Regions from separate parts of the Pseudoalteromonas sp. SG44-8 genome, predicted to be linked through region 2. Evidence: predicted binding sites of a transcription regulator. Region 2 holds the regulator's gene; each other region holds the start of a gene.
What was found. The regulator LexA, encoded in region 2, represses DNA repair genes until DNA is damaged. The targets are predictions, from matches to a motif close to TACTGTATNNNNATACAGTA.

Region 1 (5,118 bases), on a different contig from region 2:
GTTAGCGGTCAAATCCAATGGTATTGCTTAGATTACTGGGAACAACAACTTAATTTACCTATTATGGAGCTAAAATATCAGCATCAGCACCTCATTAAAATGCGTGAGGATGTACCTGCATTTTTAACATCGTTGCGAAAAGCGGGTAAAGAGTTGATTTTACTTACCAACGCACACCCGGAAAGTGTCATGCTCAAGTTTGAAAAAACCAGTATTGATAACTATTTAGATGGTGTGGTGTCGACTCATCAATATGGTGTGAGTAAAGAGCAGCAAAGCTTATGGCAGCAAGTACAACTCGATTTAGGTTTTGATAAGCAGCGTACGCTGTTCGTTGACGACAGTTTAGCGGTACTAAACGCCGCAAAAGAATATGGTATTGGCCATTTATTGGCGGTTGCAAACCCAGATAGTAAACAACCGCACAATGAAATCAGTGACTATTTGAGCGTCACTGATTTTCGTGACATGCTGCCTTAATTTTTAGGGTAGCGAGCCTCTAAGCCTTGATATACAAGCTTTGCAAAATCAGCATGTTCCGTATTCAGGCTTTTAACGACCTCAACTAAATGCTCGTTATCTTCTTTGCCATGCCATTCTTTAATGTAGCTACCATCTTTATAACCATGATCTTGGCGGAAAAAATTAAGCGTATTTTTACCTACATAGCCTCGATATAAATAATCAATATCCATACCTATTTGCGCCATACATCCAGCGAAGGCTGCGGCGTTAAAGGTTTTCTCAGCGACGGCTGACGCGGCGAGAATTTCTAACGTTTGTTTGAAATCATCAGCTTGTTGCGGTGCACTTAACTGTTGTTCCAACTGCTTAGCAAGCTCTAAATAACTGGTCTCACCATCAATGCGTAACGATAAACCGAAGTGAAAAATATCAACCAATTCTAAAATAACTTGCTCGGTATCTGGAGTTTGCTTTTTCCACCATTTCCAACCGTAATGATCAAGCATTTCAGCGCATTCAACCCAAATAGCGCGATACCATTCAAAGCCTTGGCTAAACCATTGATCATGAACTTTGGTGTTCATGGCATTTTGCATTTCTAGCATCACCACGAGTTTATTTAAATTGGCAGACATATCTCTTCCGGTTACTATTTTTTAATTGTAGTTAATAATACAGATAAATACTCTTCGATGAAATCGATTCTACGTGCTGATTGTGGTTAATACGCAGAGGTCGCTAACACAAATATTGCCAATATAGCTAAGAGCATTTCATTACGCGGCACCCGAGGATATTTTGCTAACTGAAAACTGACGGCTACCTACCTGTAGTAAATTCTTGCCATGAATTAATCAGATCAACAAAATCTTCAAAACCACAGCCACTACTTAAACCATTTTCCTCGAGCATAAGCTCATCATCTTGATAAGCAAATAAATCTTCAGAGTCTTGGTGCAAGGCATGGGCTTCAAAAATGGCTTCATCTTTATTTAAGATCAAATCAATTTCTTGGCCCTGTAGCGTTAACGGCTCAAAACTACTTGATACTGAGGCTATTAAAGCTTGTACCATAGCAATTTTGTCTTTGCCGATCTCTTCATTTAACCAACGGCCAATAACCGCATGTTCACTGCTAATTTTAATCCGCAGGCCACTTATTGGATCGCGTATAAATTGGTATTCCATAACTTTACCTAAATACAACTAATGATCGGGATTATACCCTAGTCAGTGCTGAATAAATAAAGCCAGTGACAAAAATAGCGCTAAAAAGCGCTATTCTTTGAAGTGATACAGCTACCGATAAGATCTAAACCGCGCGGCATCAATGATTGCCCAAATATAGACGATCGGCAGTAATATAAAACCAATCGCAACATAAATAAGCGCGCCACTAATAACCCACGCTAGGAAGAAACCAATTGCCGCCATGATCCGGCCTTGAACTAACTGCCCTAAACCTGGGAAAAATATATTACAAATCGCTGCGATAACATTACCGCCTGAACCTTGCTCTGCCATGTTAACCTCAATTATTAATTTAATTTTATTCTTATCTACTTACATTCTTCATGCCAATTATTTAGTTATTAAAAATCAATATGTTAAAATCAACGGTAATACGAAGAACTAGCTAAAATCGTGATTTTTACTAAATATAAGTCAAATTGGCGATATCACTTCACACCATTGATCTAGCTTAGCTAAAAAATGACTATAAATGAATCATTAAGTTTTTAAAGCCTTTAGACTATGTATTAAATTAACTGGTTATAAAAACAGTATTTTATTTAGCCTAACAAAAACACCTGTTATACTGCTTTTAATATTGATTGAAAAGGCGTGATGATGGACGTTTCAGAATTACTCGACGGTTTAAATGATAAACAACGGGATGCAGTTGCAGCCCCACTCCAAAATATGCTGGTGCTTGCTGGCGCAGGCTCTGGGAAAACTCGAGTACTCGTTCATCGTATCGCATGGTTAATGCAGGTTGAGCAAGCCTCCGCTTATAGTATTTTTGCAGTAACCTTTACCAATAAAGCAGCTAAAGAAATGCGCACGCGCGTTGAACAAGCCCTTCAAGCACCAGTAGGTGGTATGTGGATTGGTACTTTCCATGGCTTATCACACCGTATATTGCGCGCCCACCATCGCGAAGCAAACTTACCAGAAGCGTTTCAAATTTTAGACTCTGATGATCAACTTAGAATGATCAAACGCTTATTAAAAGCCATGAATATTGATGACAAAAAATGGCCTGCAAAACAGTTTGGCTGGTATATCAGCGCCAAGAAAGATGAAGGTCTGCGCCCCAAAGATATCCAAGCTTACGACATCAACGAACAAATGATGCTTAAAGTTTACACCGCTTATCAAGAAGCATGTGATCGAGCAGGATTAGTTGATTTTGCCGAAATCTTATTACGTAGTTTTGAAGTACTAAAAAATAATCCAACCTTACTACGTCACTACCAGCAACGTTTTGCCCATATGCTAGTAGACGAGTTTCAAGATACCAACACCATTCAATATGCATGGCTTAAATTATTAGCCGGCGATACCAACAGCATCATGATCGTAGGTGATGATGACCAAAGTATTTACGGTTGGCGTGGTGCTAAAATTGAAAACATTAAGCGCTTTTTGACCGATTTTAAAGCCGAAACTATTCGCCTTGAACAAAACTATCGCTCTACTGCCACTATTCTAAAAGCGTCTAATGCACTTATTCAAAATAACTCAGACCGAATGGGTAAAAGCCTCTGGACTGATGGCAATGATGGTGAACCTATTTCTGTTTATGCCGCTTTTAACGAATTAGACGAAGCGCGCTTTGTAAGCAGCAAATTACGCAGCTGGTTAAACGCTGGTAATGCCCTACAAGATGCGGCGATTTTATATCGTAGTAACGCGCAATCGCGGGTACTTGAAGAAGCCATGTTACAAGAAGGCTTGAAGTACCGCATTTACGGCGGTATGCGCTTCTTTGAACGTCAGGAAATTAAAGATGCGCTGGCATATTTACGGCTCGTAGGTAATCGTCAGGATGATGCTGCATTTGAGCGAGTGATTAACACTCCTGCTCGTGGCATTGGCGATAAAACCTTAAGCCATATTCGCGATTGTGCGCGTAGCGAATCATTGCCATTATGGTACGCCGCCAAAGCCATCGTAGAACAACAACATTTATCAGGACGTGCGGCGACGGTTGTTACTAAGTTTGTTGAACTGGTAGAACATATTGAAGATAAAATTGGTGATCTCACTTTAGAAGAGCAAGCGAAATACGCTATTCAAACATCTGGTTTAATGGCGATGTATCAAGCAGAAAAAGGCGAAAAGGGCCGCGCTCGGGTAGAAAACTTAGAAGAGCTGATCAGCGCCTGTGGCCAATACGAACTCCCGGAAGATGAAGAGTTTAGCTCACCACTGCAAGGATTCTTGGCTTATACCTCACTGGAATCCGGTGATGGTCAAGCTGAAGAACATGAAGATGCAGTGCAAATGATGACGTTGCACTCAGCGAAAGGCTTAGAGTTTCCACTCGTATTTATGGTTGGTGTTGAAGAAGGCATGTTCCCATCTCAACAAAGTAATGAAGAATCAGGTCGGTTAGAAGAAGAGCGTCGTCTTTGTTATGTCGGCATGACTCGCGCCATGGAAAAACTCTATATTAGCCATGCCGAGAGCCGCCGTCTTTATGGTCAAGAAAAGTACCACAGTCCATCACGCTTTTTACGTGAAATGCCTGAAGATTGTATTGAAGAAATTCGTATTAAAACTCAAGTATCGCGACCACCCGCAGCAGGACGATTTAGCTCATCAGTAAGTCATGCCGTATTTGAAGAAAGTGGCTTTAGCTTAGGACAACACGTATTACATGCAAAATTTGGTATGGGAACGGTTATTAATTACGAAGGCAGTGGCGCTCAATCTCGCGTACAAGTGAATTTTGATGACTTTGGTAGTAAGTGGTTAGTAACTGTTTATGCACGACTACAAGCCATTTAACTCGTTAATAAGTAATATCCTACCGCAAATTGCCTATGCTAAACATAGGCAATTGCTACTCATTACTGGCGAACAAAACTGGTGTTATCAACAGGCTAATGAGTTACTCAAGCAACTTTGCCATCCGCTTGTTAAGGTATTATCAACTAGTGGCGAACTCACTGACAGTAGCTGGCCTGAACATACTCATCAAATTCTTGGCCAAGAATTTCAGCATGTTATTTATGACGGTTTTAGTGGCTTAGTGCCAGACAAATTTGCTGCTCTTAGTGGCACTGTTCAGGCTGGCGGTTTATTTATTGTATTGTTGCCAGAACTTGATGATTTACACTATTGGTGTGACCCAGCACTGACCGCCTTTCAATCATTTGCTCAACAACAACAGCAGAGTTATTTTAACCAACGCTTTGCACACTTACTCCAGAGTAATTTGTATCTGCACCTCAGCCAACAATCAGGCTGGCAAACGTTACCAGAAACAAGCCAGCTAGCAGGTAAAATAAACCTAACTGAACAGCAATTTTGCATCGAGCAAATCATTAGAACTGCCAACGGTAGAGCCAATCGCCCTTTATTGATCAGCGCAGATCGTGGCCGCGGAAAATCGGCGGCTTTAGGGCTTGCTGCTGCAACACT
Region 2 (5,118 bases):
GGGTTTATGGCTGCAATTAAACAGCAATTACTCGTATTAGAAGTTGCTGCTGAGCGTATTCACTACGAGGTGTTTGGCCCACATCAAGATATTTAATGACGAAACTAAATGTAGGTTTTAAGTGAAAAGGCGCGAAATGCGCCTTTTTTATGGTTTTGGCTATTTAAAGTACAGCATTGCTATTTTTCGCTGCCAAAGCTTGGTTTTGCCATGCGGTAAATAATTTTTGTTGCTTGTCGGAAATTTTTAAACCATAGGTTTTTTGCATATAAAAATAAGCATCGGCAATGCGTTTTCGTGCATAAAAGGGCGGCTCTACCACACGCTGTTTAAAATCTACCTTTACTTGGCAGCGACCATATTGGCTTGCATTACCTGCAATCATGCCAAAGCTATAATTAGAGCGGTCTGCGTTTATTTCACCAATTGCCGGAGCGAGATTATTTATATCAGCTTCCATTTTCCGAAATTGCGCACTGACTTTAATGCAATTTTTTCGGCCGCCATCTTGCCAGCATTGTAGCTGGTGACCAAATTCCCATGCAGACACAATATGTTCCCACTCAATCCGAGTTGCGCGCGCATTTGGTTTGCCTGAACGAGTAACCGCATTGCGAGGCACATAACCACATGCATTTGGGTCGGGCACCAGTTTTTTACCTTGGCGTTTAATATTACAGCCACAATAGAGGCTGGTGGCGTTATCAGGAAGGGTTTTGATGAGGTGTTTTTTTGCGCTGTAAAAACTGGTGAATTGTTCTGCATAAAGGTTAAAACTCACACAACACAATACCAGCGCAATAATTAAATGCGGCATATCCAATCACTTTAGTGAACTACAGGAAGCGCTAGTTTAGAGCGATTATTCAAAAAGTAAATCGCTTAACTGTGTGATGTAGTGGGAATTTTAACTCATCTACAAGGTAAGGTTAGCTACTTGGGCGACGGGAAGTACGTTTTCTAAAACGGATATTTTGTAGTAATAAAATAAAGCCAGTTAAACAAAACAATATGCTACTGGCTGCAAAACTAATTAATAATGGGTTATTAAAATCTTCACGTTGATCATAGTCCATTATGTGTAACATCCAGAAAAAATCGAAAACTCGCCAAATTGTGCTGCGAACAGTAATAACTTGGCCACTATCAGCGGATAAATATAGTGTGGTGTTAAACGTATCGTCAAAATTTACTTGCCAAATATTTTCTTTAAAGCCAACTTCGCGAGTACCTTTAGCTAGTTTGATCGCGTCTGTTACTTGCGCATTAATTAATAGATGAGCTTGGGCATTGGCAATAATTTGCGCTTTACTCGGTGCTACCAAAGGACTGCCAGTAACTCCGTTAAAGCTGTACTCACCGTTACTGTTGCTCACAATAATGGTAGGGATTGTTAAAAAGTGACTATAACTAATTTGTCTTGGTTGAATAATTTGTGAAACGATATTATCAACTGAGGCTAGATAATCAGCTTGTTTGAATGGGTTATTTAATTGCCGCGCAGCTAAATGTTTACCGTGAACTTTTTCAAGCGGTATAGCACTCATAATTAAACCACCGAGTAACCATGCAAAAATTTGTAGCGCTAATAAGTAACCTAACCATTTGTGAAACTTACGCGCATGTTTAAAAATGCGTTTATCCATAGTGACTACCTGTTTGTTATTAGTGCGGTATTCTATAAATTATATTGAGTTTGCCAATGTGGCAAATTGTCGCATCAACAAAATAAAACTAGCTACTCTAGATTTGGTATATACGCAAAATTAGGTTAAAGTTTGCGTTGTTATTAACGCAGGGTAAAAATGAAACAATGTCGGAAATTCAATTTTTAAATGTAGATCTAGAGCTTGAATCAAAGCAAGATATTAGTTTGTTAGTTGCAGACTTAAAAAAAAGTGCTGTGGTTTTGCATTACGATAAAGATGAGTACCGTCAACTAGCACGTATTGAGTCTAATGAAGACGTTATCTCACCAGATAAAGCGATTAACCACTTATGTGAGTTAATTGAATCTTGCTCACGCAATGCATTAAAGCAGTGGTTATCATGCTCAAAGCGCACCTTTGATATTGGCTTTGAATCAGGCACTTCGCCAAAATGCTTTAATCAAGCGCTCAGTGCCGATACTTTATTGCGTATTTCTGCTATTGGCGCAGGTATTGAAATTACAATTTATCCACTTTCAAGTTAGCCTTTTCGCTCTACAATTGCTGCGGTCATTCTTGATACGCAGCACAGTTCTCCACGACTATTGGTGATTTTTATTTCCCATACGGATGTACGCTTGCCTAAGTGTAGTGGTGTTGCTATCGCGGTTAATATACCATTACGTGATGCTTTTAGATGATTGGCATTGATCTCCTGGCCAACACAATAAAACTTTGTAAAATCAACAGCAAAGTTTGCAGCATAACTCGCCACCGTTTCTGCAAGTACAACATTTGCGCCGCCATGCACCATACCCATAGGGTTATGATGAGCTGGGATCGCGGGCATCGTTGCTACTAAATAATCATCGCCTATTTCACTTATTTCAATGCCCATGGTTTTCATCAATGTGCCTTGACCACTTATGCCGTCATCAAGTTGCTTACATTGTGCTAGGGTGATCGGTTGATACCAAATACTCATCTGTCTACCTCACTAAGTTATTTACTAAATCAGTCTACACTTTTAAACATTTTCCTACAGTTAAGATCATAAAAATAGATAAAATGTACCTATATTATCTAACTGTTAATGGATCTTAAGGATGAAAGTAAAGGTATTTGGATGTGGTGCAATATTATTAATGAGCCTTGTTGCTCAGCCGCAGGCTGTTGCTAGTACCCAACATCAACTCGATATTGGTTTTACCGATTTAGCTGGTTTAGATGAATCTTTTTTAGGCGCACGATACCGATATTTTGCGCAAGATCTTGAATCTTTGACTGGTCCATACGAGCTAAAAGCGTATTTAAATCAAGTCAATAATTATGCTATTGGTGGGTTTGCTAATGATGATTTTAGCTATTTAAATGCCGATGCTGCCATCTATGGTCCCGCAGGATTAGTTATTAGTGCCAGCGCGCAGCGCCTCTGTGAGGATAATAGCTATTGGCAAAATACTGATTATTTAGTGAGTGCCGCTGTTGGTAAGCAAATGAATGAGCAGTTACAACTAGGGTTCAATGTATATTACAGTCGCTTAGAGCGCCATGATATGTGGTTTGGCAAAGATAATGAAAGAGTCGCGGTTGAATGGACTTATGCTCCTTATGTTCGTTGGACAAATATAGTTAGCAATCAAGGTTGGGATTTAGAGCTAAAGCAATTGGCAGGGCGTTATCGTTATGTGCAGGGGCAGGCGGTTTATTATGTAAATCAAGCATGGTCAGTGGGAGTCGTTGCCAATATTCGGAATCAGAAAAATCTAAAAGACAACTATGAACTGCAAACGCAATATTGGTTTAATCAACATGTAGCATTAAAGTTTGGTCTTGGATCTGCGCTTGATTCTGGAAGTGGTTTAAATAGTATGAGCTTGTTATTAACGGCGCGATTTTAAGCCAATTTATATTTGCGATTTTCAGATAACTGTATATACTCACAGTTAAATGTACTGTATGGAAAACCAGTTGTATGCGCCCATTAACGAATCGCCAAGCTCAAATTCTCGAACTTATTAAAGTTTTTATTAAAGATACCGGTATGCCGCCAACCCGTGCTGAGATTGCGCAAACGTTAGGTTTTAAAAGTGCTAATGCAGCGGAAGAACATTTAAAGGCATTAGCGAAAAAGGGCGTTATTAAAATGAAGCCCGGTGCTAGTCGAGGTATTCAGTTAGTTGAAGAGGATGAGCCGGAACAACTTGGTTTACCTCTAATAGGCAGAGTTGCCGCTGGTGAGCCTATTTTGGCAGAGCAGCATGTTGAAAGTCATTGCAAAATAGATCCACTCTTGTTTAAACCGGCTGCTGATTTTTTACTGCGTGTGCAAGGCATGAGTATGAAAGACATTGGTATTATGGATGGCGATTTATTGGCAGTACACAGCACTCAAGTTGCTGAAAATGGCCAAGTGGTGGTTGCCCGTGTTGATGACGATGTAACAGTAAAACGCCTTGAAAAAGCAGGTAAAAAAGTTTTTTTACATGCTGAAAACGATGAATTTTCACCGATTGAAGTGGATCTTGAACATGAATCTTTCAATATTGAAGGGTTAGCTGTTGGGGTGATCCGCAACGCTGATTGGATGTAAATTTTTTGATCTATATTTTGCACCAAATTGGTGAAGTTTGGTGCATTTAATTTTTTACCGCTTTAATGGCTAGATTTTATACTTAGCTATAGCGTCCTAAGCCCTATCAAATCTACTTGTCAGCTACTTTTAGCCCTCTAATATTATCCCTAATTACAAAATAACGCGCTGATTTTTAGCTGTTATTTATGCACCAAAAAAGAATTTAATTGCTCTTAAAACTTGCTAATTGTTCATTTTTTAACTAATTGGTTAATACACTGTGTTAACAGCTACTTTAAAAGTCTAACAATTTTGCTCAATAGCATAATTTAGGGTTGCGTTAATATTCAGTAACAATAAAAAATAACGAATTGGCGCGAATAAAGCTGTGCCGCCTTTTCGCTTTGCGTTTTGCAATAGCATTTAAAGGAGCCGTCACATGGGTAAATTGAGCTCTACCTTGTGGCTTATATTGTTTGTTCTACCGCAGCAAGTATTGGCTAATAGCCAGTTTAATATGCGTAAGGGCGTAACAGATATAAGTAATGATGTTTATCAGCTGCACATGACAATATTTATTATATGTTGTGTGATTGGGGTCATCGTGTTCGCCGTGATGTTTTGGGCACTGATCCACCACCGTAAATCTAAAGGGGCAAAACCAGCCCAATTTCATGAAAGTACTAAAGTTGAAATCCTTTGGACGGCAATCCCGTTTGTGATTTTAATTGGTATGGCAATTCCTGCGACAAAAACTTTGATTGCAATGGAAGATGCTAGTAAAGCTGATCTCACGATTAAAATTACTGGTTCTCAATGGAAATGGCATTATGAGTACATGGGTGAAGATGTTGAGTTTTATTCAATGCTTGCTACACCTCAAGATGAAATAAC
Region 3 (5,118 bases), on a different contig from region 2:
CGCAGGAATAGCTGCAAATAACCCCATAGCTGTTGCAATAAGCGCTTCAGCTATACCTGGGGCAACCATTTGCAAGGTTGCTTGCTTAACTTCGCCTAACGCGATAAAGGCATTCATAATGCCCCACACAGTCCCAAACAAACCAATGTAAGGACTGATAGACCCCACTGTTGCTAAAAACGATAAACTTGATTCTAATTTTTCGATTTCACGAGATAACGCAACTCGCATTGAACGATGCGTCCCTTCCATTACAATGCTAGCACTTTGAAAAGAGTTTTTCTTATGGCGAGCAAACTCTTTAAAGCCTGCTATAAATAATGCTTCAACGCCGGTTGAGCTACCGCTACGCGATGAGATCTCATTGTAGAGTTTACTTAAATCAATGCCTGACCAAAATTTTTGCTCAAATCGCTTAGTATTGGATAATGCATCTGAAATTGCTTTTTTGCGCTGAAAAATAATTGCCCATGACATCACTGACATACCTACTAATGCCAGCATAACTAATTGCACAAGAAAACTTGCTTCTAGAATTAAATCTAAAAAATTAAGCCCTGAACCCACATTAAACTCCTAATAAGATTTCTTGTATAAATAACATTTCATTATACGCTAGGTATATGACCGAAAAAATGGCCAAAAGTTGCAACTAGTGTATCGATTCAGCTCAGTACTGACAACGCTATTGCTGTGAATTAGCAACAAAAAACGTTGAAGAGCAGGCTGACATCATTTTTATAACCTTATTAGCCAATCTTAACGCAACTATTTAAGACTCGGCTGTTAAGGTAAATACATGCTGCGGTGCTTATTTATAAACAAAAACTGTGTAAAACACCCCGTTTATTCACTCTTAATGAATAAACAAGCATAATTGACTGTAAGCATGGTCAATGCAACAGTTTAACTAATCTATAAAAAAAACACTCAAACAAATAAAACATCACAAATTCAACAAATTAATATATTACCGTGAATTTTATGAACAAAAATAAAGCGTTCATAAAAATCTTGCTATTAGTTTTTTTTATCTGAAAATTAAATTTTTCTAGTTTGAACAAAAACCAACTATTGCGTATTATTCTCCCATACCGAGCTAGCGCAGCAATGAATACTTCATTCAGCCCAGTTCTTTGCAATATGATTCTGATTTTTCGTATTGCTATGCTTAGATTACTTCCTTCAACTTGTTGTTTGCCCGCATTTTATGCGGGCTTTTTTTTGCCTGCAAATCACGCACAGCACTACCTCGCTATGGCGCATACAATATCGTTTACAAACTTAACAGCATGTGAATTGTATTAGCCCAAATAACTAAATAATCTAAACTTTAAGTAATATGCTAATCACGCGATTAACTTAAACACAGCAAAATAGACATTTGAATAGTGGCTAAAAGAACAGTATAGAAGATGTGTGAGGTGGGTTTGCAGCCATACGCACGCATACAGCTACAATAAATGTACTTTATTCTTGTTTGGGTAATAAGCCAAAGTGATGATAGGCGTTATCAGACACAATACGCCCTCTTGGCGTACGTTGGATAAATCCTTGCTGGATGAGGTAAGGCTCGATCACATCTTCAATGGTTTCTTTTTCTTCACCGATAGCGGCGGCTAAGTTGTCTAACCCTACCGGACCCCCCATAAACTTTTCAATGATCGCGAGTAAATATTTACGGTCCATATAATCAAAGCCGCTTTTATCTACATCAATCATATTAAGTGCCAGCTCTGCCACTTCGGCATTTACAGTACCGTCTGATTTAACTTGCGTGTAATCTCGTACCCGGCGTAATAATCGATTAGCGATACGTGGCGTACCACGAGAGCGTTTAGCAATTTCAATGGCACCTTCATCACACATGGCTAAATTTAAATAATGAGCAGATCGCCCCACTATAGTTGATAAATCTGCCACCGAATAAAACTCTAAACGCTGCACAATACCAAAACGGTCTCTAAGTGGTGAAGTTAACGAGCCTGCGCGAGTGGTTGCGCCAATTAAGGTAAAAGCGGGTAAATCGAGCTTAATGGAACGAGCTGCAGGCCCTTCACCAATCATTAAATCGAGTTGATAATCTTCCATTGCAGGATAGAGTATTTCTTCAACTTGCGGGCTTAGCCTATGTATTTCATCAATAAAAAGTACATCGCCTTCTTCTAAATTGGTCAGTAGTGCGGCTAAATCACCGGCTTTTTCAAGCACTGGGCCCGAGGTTGTTTTAATACTGACATTCAGCTCATTGGCAACAATGTTTGCTAGTGTGGTTTTCCCCAAACCCGGCGGACCAAATATTAATAAATGATCAAGCGCTTCACCCCGACTCCGTGCAGCTTCTATAAATATTTCCATTTGCTGTTTAACATGGGGCTGACCAGTATAATCGGCTAATAGTTTTGGTCTAATCGCGCGATCGACTACATCTTCATTACTTTGTTCAGTCGCATCTATTAAACGATCCGCTTCAATCATAGTTTACTCACAACATTGATTTTAGAGATTCTTTGATCAGAACCTCTGTAGACATACCAGGCTTGGCCACTGATTTTACTGTTTTTTGTGCTTGCGCCAATTTATAACCTAATGACACTAACGCAGAGATTGCATCATCTGCCGCATTATTAGCAATAAGTGCGTCAGAGGCGGGCTCTATAACTGCATTATCACTAAATGGCGTGAATAAGTCATTACCCCAATCTTTTAATCGGTCTTTCATTTCAAGTACCAGGCGCTCTGCGGTTTTTTTACCTACACCTGGCAGTTTCACTAAACTGGTGGCATCTTCGTTATTCACACAGCTAACAAATTGCTTAGCCGACATCCCTGAAAGTATTGCTAATCCGAGCTTTGGCCCAACGCCATTGGCTTTTAATAGCTCTCTAAATAATGCTCGCTCAATTTTATTATTAAAGCCAAATAATAACTGGGCGTCTTCTCTTACTACAAAATGAGTATACACAATGGCATTTTCGCCAATGTTTGGTAAATCATAAAAACACGTCATCGGCATGTTAACTTCGTAACCAACACCGCTTACTTCAAGCAAAATTTCTGGCGGTTGTTTTTCTACTAAGATGCCATTTAAGCGACCTATCATGTTATTTCCTTAATCGTCCTCTAACGGTTTTACTGGCACTGCCCGCTAGTTTTATTAAATTTTGATCGGAATGAGCATGGCATATCGCAATGGCTAATGCATCGGCTGCATCCGCTTGCGGTGTGCCTGGCAATTTTAAAATATTTTTAACCATATGCTGCACTTGCGATTTATCGGCACCACCGTGCCCTACCACCGCTTGTTTAATTTGCCGTGCCGAGTATTCAAACACCGGTAACTCAGCCATTGCCGCACCAACAATTGCAGCTCCTCTGGCTTGGCCTAATTTAAGAGCTGAATCAGGATTATGCGCCATAAATACTTTTTCAATGGCAAAATGATCGGGAGAGAATTGTTCGATTAGTTGACTGATCCCCTGATAAATCATTTTTAATCGAATAGGAAACTCGTGATCGGCCAGTTTTATACAACCGCTGCCTAAATAAGTAAATTTAGCACCTTGATGGGCAATCACCCCATAACCGGTTAATCGTGAGCCAGGATCAATCCCTAAAATAATAGCCAATACTTGCCCAATCAGTGTAAATAGTTAAGTACGCTAATAATGCCAGAGCACTGTATAAATTACCAGTGCATTATTGGCATAAAAAAGCCCGTAAAAACGGGCTTGTTTAATTGCTAACCTTTTAGGCTAAAGAGCGTAGTAACCCTTGGGTATTTTTACGCATGGTTGTAGCTATCATAAAGTAGCCCAGTGATGCCACAAACACACCACCCACTAATGGTCCAATAAGCCAAATATGCGGGTGCAGCTTACCTGCTAAGTCAAACATCTCACGTTGCACTATTAATAAAGCCACATCACTGACCAACGCAGCGACAAAACCAGCAGCGCTGCCCAGCAATAAAAACTCATATAAAGTGGCATTTTTTATTAGCCGCCCTTTGGCGCCTAAGGTACGCAATATGACAATTTCCTGCATCCGTTCACCAAGGCTTGCTTGCACTTGCGAAATTAAAACCAAGCCACCACACATCACCACTATCGCCAGTACAAATCCAATTGCCAGCGATACTTGCGAAATAGTAGAACGTATTTGTTTGACAAAGCTGTCAACGTCGATGGCGTTGATTGTCGGGTAGGCACGTAGTAGCTCACTAAAATCGCGTTTTTGCTCGGCTTCGATACGCACTGATGAAATATACGTCGCAGGAAAATCAGCCAGTACATCAGGGCTTAATATAATAAAGAAATTAGGCTTTAAAGTAGCCCAATTAACTTTACGAACACTGGTGATTTTGGCATCAAATGACTGGGCGCCAATCAAAAATGTTAGCGTATCACCCAGTTTCACATCTAAACGTTCTAGCATAGATTCTTCGATGGATACCTCAGCGGTGGCATTGTCGCCAAACCACTGCCCGTCTATGATCTCATTTTGCACAGGGACTTGCTCTAACCATGTAAGATTTAGCTCACGGCCAATACCTGCGCGTGCTTCTTCGTCTTTCTTCTCGTTGTCTTGCAATGAGACTTCGCGAGCAACTAATTCACCGTTAACAGCGTTTACGCGACCACGAATAGTCGGATAGAACTCAGATACTTGAATATTTTTTTGCTCTAAAAAGCTTGTTACGTCTGGCAATTCAGTTTCGGTTATATTGACTAAAAAAGCATTCGGCGCGTCGCTTGGAAGTTGCGATTGCCAATCTGCGATCATATCGTTTTTCAGCACCACTAAAAATAACAATAGCTTTATTGCCAACGAAAAACTGATCAACTGTACCGCATTAGCATTGGCACGTTTTTGCAACGAAGCAATCGCTAATGACCAACTATTCCCCGGGCGCAATCCTAGTTTACGTCCGCTGCCAAAGATTAACCGCGATAATACAAACAGTATTGCAATCAAAATTAAAGTGGAGACAAACAAAATAGCGGTAATTTTAAGGTTATTACTAAACAACCACATTAATAAAAAGACTGTTAAGCCCGACATAGCTAAATGCACTTTACTTACTAATAGCTTATCGCCTAAGTTACGGCGTAATAC

Region 1: the regulator LexA is predicted to act here: its motif matches at 2,233-2,252, upstream of uvrD (DNA helicase II).
Region 3: the regulator LexA is predicted to act here: its motif matches at 3,678-3,697, upstream of ruvC (crossover junction endodeoxyribonuclease RuvC).

What each region holds. Positions count from the first base shown of each region.
Region 1 covers NZ_JACJEQ010000033.1:3,754-8,871, reverse strand. Annotated here, with positions in the region: gene yrfG (GMP/IMP nucleotidase) at 1-480, shown strand, start outside; gene H5163_RS18225 (dUTP diphosphatase) at 477-1,100, opposite strand; gene H5163_RS18220 (YacL family protein) at 1,285-1,653, opposite strand; gene H5163_RS18215 (hypothetical protein) at 1,765-1,989, opposite strand; gene uvrD (DNA helicase II) at 2,317-4,482, shown strand; gene H5163_RS18205 (GNAT family N-acetyltransferase) at 4,460-5,118, shown strand, end outside.
Region 2 covers NZ_JACJEQ010000020.1:19,683-24,800, forward strand. Annotated here, with positions in the region: gene hmpA (NO-inducible flavohemoprotein) at 1-96, shown strand, start outside; gene H5163_RS14880 (endonuclease) at 164-817, opposite strand; gene H5163_RS14885 (hypothetical protein) at 930-1,646, opposite strand; gene H5163_RS14890 (hypothetical protein) at 1,814-2,194, shown strand; gene H5163_RS14895 (PaaI family thioesterase) at 2,191-2,634, opposite strand; gene H5163_RS14900 (hypothetical protein) at 2,756-3,550, shown strand; gene lexA (transcriptional repressor LexA) at 3,625-4,242, shown strand; gene coxB (cytochrome c oxidase subunit II) at 4,664-5,118, shown strand, end outside.
Region 3 covers NZ_JACJEQ010000002.1:148,017-153,134, forward strand. Annotated here, with positions in the region: gene tolQ (protein TolQ) at 1-567, opposite strand, end outside; gene ruvB (Holliday junction branch migration DNA helicase RuvB) at 1,471-2,478, opposite strand; gene ruvA (Holliday junction branch migration protein RuvA) at 2,486-3,103, opposite strand; gene ruvC (crossover junction endodeoxyribonuclease RuvC) at 3,105-3,629, opposite strand; gene H5163_RS02980 (ABC transporter permease) at 3,751-5,118, opposite strand, start outside.